Linked DNA regions of Blastopirellula sediminis. The protein of the gene in region 1 binds, or shares a complex with, the protein of each later gene. Links are inferred from orthologs where the notes say so. Each region holds a gene or a part of one and is shown in the gene's direction. Other genes may lie near its edges.

Region 1 (3,316 bases):
CACCAATGACGGCGAACTGGCGAACCGCCTGGCTCACCCGCGCTACGAAATCGAAAAGACCTACCGCGTTGAAGTGGCGGGCCATCCCGAGCAAGACGCCTTGTCGCAGGTCCGTCGCGGCATTCACTTCGCCGAAGGTTTCGTCAAACCGGTCAGCGTCAGCCTCAAGCGCAAGAACAAACAAAGCACCTCGCTCGAGATCATCCTCGACGAAGGGAAGAACCGCGAAATCCGCCGCTTGATGGCGAAGATCGGCCACAAGGTTTTGCGACTGAAGCGCATCGCGATGGGCCCGCTCCGGTTGGGCGAAATGCCCGAAGGCGCCTTCCGCGAACTAAAGAGCGCTGAGGTGAAGGCGCTTCGCGACGCCGCGTTCGGCGGCCCCGGCAGCAAGCCGAAGAAGTCGCCTGCCCCGCGACCTGCTCGTGGCGGAGAACGAACGCAAAGCGGTCCGACCGGAAAGCCGCCGCGCAAATCGTCGGGGCCTGCGTCGAAAGAGCGTTCGTCGCGCCCCAAGCACTCGGAGGAGCGTTCGTCGCGCCCCAAGCACTCGGAGGAACGTTCGTCGCGCCCCAAGCAAACGGACGAACGACCGCGCAAGTACGGCAAGACGATCGGCGGCGACAGCCGCAGCGGTTCGTACGGCAAGTCGTCGGCGCCTCCGGAGAAGCGACGTTCGTTTGACAAGTCAGGCGGTCGTCCGGCGAAGAGCCGTGGTTTCTCCGAATCGTTCGGCTCGCATGATGACGACGACGATGACGAAGGCCGGCCGATCTCGGAAATGGGCTGGTTCTCGGAAGGTCGAGGTCCCGCGAAGAAGAAGGCGGCGCCCAAACGGGCCGGCGCTCCTCCCAAAAAGAAGTTCGCCAAAACGGGAACCGGCTTTAAGGGCGGTCCGAAAAAAGGCGGGCCGAAAAAGGGTGGTCCCAAGAAAGGGGCGCCCAAAAAGAAGAAGATGACGTACGGTCAGAGCTCGGCCGACGAGACGGCGAAGGGTGGTCGTAAGACGAAACGGGGGAGCGTTCGCACCAAGTACGTCAAAAACCCGGACGCGAAGAAACAGACATTCAATAAGAAGAAGACGAAGCGCCGCAAGTGAACGACAACTGCAACCCGCTCCACGCTCCGTACTATGCCGACCAAGCCGTCCAACTGACGGCCGAAGTGGTCGAGAACGTCCAATTGGCTCGCGATACTTTTCGCGTCCGGTTCGCCTGTCCTGATCTGGCGGCGCGGATCACGCCGGGACAGTTCGTCATGCTTCGTCTGGCCGACATGCAAGATCCGCTCTTGGGTCGACCGCTGGCGATGTACGACGTCTATCGAGACGGCAGCGGCGCGGCGATCGGCATCGACGTCGTTTACCTGGTCCACGGCAAGATGACCAGCAAGCTCGCCTCGTTCAAGCCGGGACAGCGGCTGGAAGCTTGGGGTCCGCTCGGCAATGGTTTCCCAGGTGAGCAGGTCGATCACTTGATCATGGTCGCCGGCGGCATCGGTCAAACCCCGTTCGTCGCGCTCGGCAAAGAATATCTCGGACGTCAGGCGTACGGCAATCCGGCGCGACAAGGCGCCGCGGCCGGCAAAGTGACGATGTGCTACGGCGCTCGTTCGGTTGAATATCTGGCCGGCGTCGAAGACTTCCGCGCTTGCGGCATCGACGTCAAAATCAGCACCGACGACGGTTCGGCCGGGCATCATGGCCTGGTGACCGACTTGCTGAATGAAACGCTCGACCAGTCGACCGCCGGCGTGCAGATCGCGTGCTGCGGACCAGAGCGCATGATGGAATCGGTCAGCAAGATCGCCGCCGAGCGGAACGTGCCGTGCTGGGTTTCGCTCGAGACGCCGATGGCTTGCGGCATCGGCATCTGTTTCACCTGCGTCGCCAAGGTTCGCCAGGACGACGGCAGTTGGGACTACAAACGGACCTGCGTCGAAGGTCCGATTTTCTCATCCGAAAAGATCGAGTGGTAACGACCGCGCGTTATTTCGCTTTGGTCGTTAACGCAAAGTCGATCTGATTCTTCTGATTCGCGGCGACGTTGGCGGATAACTTGCCCGCTCTCCCATACTGCCGCGGAACCATCACAGCCGGCCGGGCCTGACCGGGCGGCGGCTCGTTGGCGATGGTGACGGTATGCTCGCCGATCAGCGCTCCTTGGATGTCGGTGGTGTAGACCAGGTGATAGTAACCAGCGTCGTCGGTGCGGCCGAATGACGACTTGCCTGCGTGAGCCGGGGCGAAGGTGATCGTCGCCGAGTCGGCCGGTTTGCCGTCGACGGTGACGATGCCGGTCACTTCGGCGATGTTGCTAGGACCAGCCGGTTGGCAGCCGATCAGCGGAAACGCAGCGAGCAGTAGCGCGATGATTTGACGTTTCATCGATTGGGTCTCCTGAAAGATCGCCGTGGGCGATGTGCGTGTTTCGAGGAGGCGCACGGCGCGATCTTCGCAGCAGGGCGCCTGAGACTTTTCACGGGCGAACTTAGAATTGACCGACGACGAATCCGTCTTGTCGATTCGCCAGGTTCTCTAGCACGTTGTTGTCGACGTATTCGTCCGGCTTGTGGTCGACCGTCTCGGAGATGAAGTGAACCGAGCCGTCGCAAAAGACGAACTGCACGCCGCCGGGGTGATGGCTGTTAAAGCCCCCTTTGCACCAGAGCGAGTAGACGGCGTTGTTCAGCGGATAGCCGACGCTGCCCAAGGCCTGCGTCGACCACCATGGAAACGCGCCGTCGTTGGGAAAGCCGTATGGATTGACCCCGGCACATTTGCAAAGCCCTCCGGCGACTGAATCGTCATCATCCGGCGCGTCGATGCCGGCCGGTTCGCGAATCGCGGTCGCACGTTCGCCGGCGAGAAACGTGTTGGTCGTGCCATCAAGCACGTCACGCAAGCGAATCACTTCGTCCATCCCAAAGACGCCGTTGAACTGCGGCGTTAGGCCCGGCCAGTTGATCGGCGGCGCCCACCAGGCTCCATGCATCTTGATCGACGAAGCGCAGCCGGCGTAGTTCGCCTTTGCAGGGTTGGTCGAGTCGTTCGGCGACGTTGCGCCGCTGGTGGTGAAGAGGAGACCGTTGCCTCCTTGCGAGACGATCGGGTCGATGTAGGGCCCGCCGATGTCGGAAGGACAAACGAGCGTCGGAATCGGCGTTCGCATGATGTCGATCAGAAATCGCCCGCTGGGGCCGTTGATCGAACTGCCGACGGTAGCCGCTTCGTCGAGACGATTTTTCCCCGGCGCGATCGCGTCGTAAGCGGCTGATTGTTCGAGAAACGGAAAGAGGTGGAGCGTCCAGGACGACG
Region 2 (3,175 bases), on another replicon or contig:
ACGGCTTTGCAGGTCCGCCCCGAGTCATCACTTGGCTCGTAAGCTCTTTGACAATCGAAACTTACTAAGATTTTCCCACGTCCCAAACGCGAACGATTTTTCGTGTTGTGACGTGACGATCTAGGCGAGAGAATTCGCCTAAGTCGTGATTGATCTTGACTCTAGTGCTTATGACACCTACACTTGGAGCGACGTTGGGGTCGTTTGGTTGGCCCGCAAAACTCGATCAGGAGCCGCGTCGTGACCAAGAAAGAGATAGTGAAGACGATTTCAGAAGAAATTGGTCTCACCCAGCTGAAAACCAAGGAAATCGTCCAAAAGACGTTCAATGCCATCGTTGATACCTTGGTGGAAGATGGTCGAATCGAGTTGCGAAATTTTGGCGTCTTTGAAGTCAAAAAGCGTGCGGCTCGCAAAGCGCGAAACCCGCGTACCGGCGAGAAGGTTTATGTTCCGTCGAAATTCGTCGTAACCTTCAAGCCTGGTAAGGAGATGGAAGAACGCGTCCGCCAAATGGAAGAAGCGGAACGTCGCCGCGAAGAGGCCGAAGCGATGGCCTCGGGTAACCTGGATATGATGGGCGGCTCACCGAGCCCCTCTAACCAGTCTCCTGAACCCCCAACCAATACATTCGCCCCCCCGCAAGGCGATTTCGACCATTGATCAATCGGCGCGTCCTACGTTGACGCGTTCTAAGATCTATCTGTATAAGCGTTTGCCGTGATTGGAGTCGCGGCTGCGCAAAACAAATCACGCTTGTCGGAACCGTAGGACGATTTGGAGTCCTGCGGAGCCACTGCTTCATGGAGGAATGCAATGCGCAAGTTGATCCTGAGCGCCCTGTTGGGCGTCACTTTGATGGCGAACGTCGGTTGCTTCGTGCCGATTTACTCGGCCGACCCCGCGCGTCGTACCAACCAATTGCTCTACACGTCGGAAGATCTGCGCACCGTGCTCGACGAATGGGAACGCATCTGGTTCCTCGATCAGCCGAGCCACATGAAGCCTTACCGTACCCACGGCGGCATCATCTAAGTCGTGAATACGCGGCTTGCGGATATGCGTAGCAAAGCGTGAGCGCGTCTCCCGACAGGGGAGCCGCGCGCTATGGCGCCGCATTGTCGCTAAACGCCCCAGGGGATAGGATGAACGCTCGTCGTTTGATCCGTATCCCCTTGGTCTGTTGATGTCTCTGCCCATGCCTGCCAGCTTGTCGGTCGAAATTGGTTCTCTGCGACTGGCAAACCCGATTCTGGTCGCTTCCGGCACCTTCGGATACGCGCGTGAAATGGCCGGCATGGTCGATGTCGGCCGGCTCGGCGGCATCGTTCCGAAGACCATCACCCAAGCTCCACGGCCGGGGAACGCTCCTTGGCGAACGATCGAAACGACCGCTGGTCTCTTGAATTCGATCGGGCTCGATAACGACGGCATCGACGCGTTCATCGCCCATCATTTGCCCTATCTCGGCTCGCTCGGTTCGCCGGCCATCGTCAGCATCGCCGGTCGCACCTCGGAAGAGTTCGCCCAGATGGCGGCTCGCTTGTCGCAGTATGACGAAGTCGCCGCGATCGAACTGAACATCTCCTGCCCCAACGTCAGCGGCGGGGTCGACTTCGGCATCTGTCCCGAAAGCTGCCGCGAATTGATCGCCGGCGTTCGCCAGCATTGCACCAAGCCGCTTCTCGCGAAGCTGACCCCCAACGTCGCGCGCATCGCCGACGTCGCCGCAGCGGCCGAAGACGGGGGCGCCGACGGCATCTCGGCGATCAACACGCTGCTCGGCATGGCGGTCGATTGGCGACGTCGCAAGCCGCTGCTCGGCAACATCATGGGCGGTCTGAGCGGTCCAGCGATCAAGCCGGTTGCGCTCCGCTGCGTCTATCAGATCGCCCAGCGGGTGAAGATCCCGGTCATCGGCATCGGCGGGATCGGCACGATCGACGACGTGATGGAGTTCCTGGTCGCCGGCGCTACCGCGGTGCAGATCGGCACGGCGAACTTCAACGATCCGACGGTGTCGACCAGAATACTCGATCAGTTGCCTGGGGCGCTCGCCGAGATTGGCGCTTCGTCGGTCCAAGAGATCATCGGCACGATCCAGACCGCGCCGCAGCCGGCGCCAAACGTGGTCGGCTCGCCGGTCGCGTAACGTAGTTTCTATATCCAATCCTTTACTCGCTGTACGTGAATCATGCGCGTTTTGTCCGGCATTCAGCCCACCGGAAGATTCCACTGGGGGAACTACTTCGGCGCCATTCGGCAGTACATCGACCTGCAGAATGAGGAAGCGTCGTACTACTTCATCGCCAACCTCCACGCGCTGACGACGGTTCGCGATAAAACGCAGCTCGAAGAGAACACGCGTGACGCGGCGCTGGATCTGCTTGCGCTTGGCCTCGATCCAAACAAGGCGAGTCTCTTCCTGCAGTCGGACGTGCCTGAAGTCTCCGAGCTCTGCTGGATTCTGATGACCGGCACGCCGATGGGACTGCTTGAACGCTGCGTTTCCTACAAAGACAAAGTCGCTCGTGGAATCAACGCCGGCGCGGGGCTGTTCACCTATCCGGTGCTGATGGCGGCCGACATCTTGGCGTACGACGCCAACATTGTCCCGGTCGGAGCCGACCAGGTGCAGCATATCGAAGTGACCCGCGACCTGGCTCAAAGCTTCAACCATCACTTCGGCGAAGTTTTTGTGTTGCCGCAGGCGAAGCTGCTCGACGCGTCGGCCAAGGTGGTCGGCACCGACGGCGAGAAGATGTCGAAGAGCTACGACAACACGATCGGCATCTTCGAAGACGCCAAAGCGATGCGGAAGAAGATCATGCGGATCGTCACCGACTCTCGGCCGATGGAAGATCCGAAGGATCCGGAGACCGATCATCTCTTCCTGTTGTTCCGCTTGTTCGCCACGCCGGAAGCGCTTCAGGAGATGGCCGACCTCTATAACAAAGGGGGCTTCGGCTACGGTCATGTCAAAAAGGCGTTGGCCGACGCCGCCGACGAATACTTTGGCGAGTTTCGCGCCAAACGCGCAGAGCTGGCCGCGCAGCCGGACAAGGTTCGCGAAATCTTGGGAGATGGCGCCGCCGCCGCTCGCAAACAAGCGGGCGCGGTTCTGCGTCGCGCTCAAGAGGCGTGCGGGCTGATGCCGGCGTAACAGGGCAGGGGA

What was found.
Region 2: the proteins of LOC68_RS24015 (region 1) and LOC68_RS08270 are in contact, whole or in part, in a crystal structure (PDB 5UE9), measured with the Lactococcus lactis proteins. The link is inferred for Blastopirellula sediminis from one-to-one orthologs. Residues at the interface, in WP_023189152.1 of Lactococcus lactis: Leu4, Gln5, Ala47, Ser48, Met49, Leu50, Leu51, Arg52, Arg53, Met95, Leu98, Arg223, Met224, Ala225, Cys226, Ile228, Gly229, Ala230, Cys231, Tyr232, Ala233, Val235, Glu236, His237, Asn243, His244, Ala245, Lys247, Glu250; in WP_025017116.1 of Lactococcus lactis: Gly25, Phe27, Phe29, Glu32, Tyr33, Lys35, Tyr36, Lys48, Phe56, Thr60, Pro61, Arg62, Val63, Ala64, Glu65, Thr66, Ala67, Ser68, Gly69, Met70, Ile74, Gln77, Pro223, Glu251, Phe274, Ala275, Pro277, Phe278.

Annotation. Positions count from the first base shown.
Region 1 is NZ_JAJKFT010000010.1:3,029,694-3,033,009, forward strand. Bases 37-3,036 are described here. They hold LOC68_RS24015 (dihydroorotate dehydrogenase electron transfer subunit), read left to right. Parts: upstream 37-1,095; coding sequence 1,096-1,977; downstream 1,978-3,036. Other genes in these bases: LOC68_RS24010 (pseudouridine synthase), read left to right, coding at 37-1,099; LOC68_RS24020 (hypothetical protein), read right to left, coding at 1,988-2,386; LOC68_RS24025 (DUF1559 domain-containing protein), read right to left, coding at 2,490-3,036. Outside these bases: more of pseudouridine synthase, read left to right, coding at 1-36; more of DUF1559 domain-containing protein, read right to left, coding at 3,037-3,316.
Region 2 is NZ_JAJKFT010000004.1:1,117,637-1,120,811, forward strand. What follows is about bases 317-3,175. They hold LOC68_RS08270 (dihydroorotate dehydrogenase), read left to right. Parts: upstream 317-1,198; coding sequence 1,199-2,152; downstream 2,153-3,175. Other genes in these bases: LOC68_RS08260 (HU family DNA-binding protein), read left to right, coding at 317-663; LOC68_RS08265 (hypothetical protein), read left to right, coding at 817-1,035; trpS (tryptophan--tRNA ligase), read left to right, coding at 2,195-3,163. Outside these bases: more of HU family DNA-binding protein, read left to right, coding at 241-316.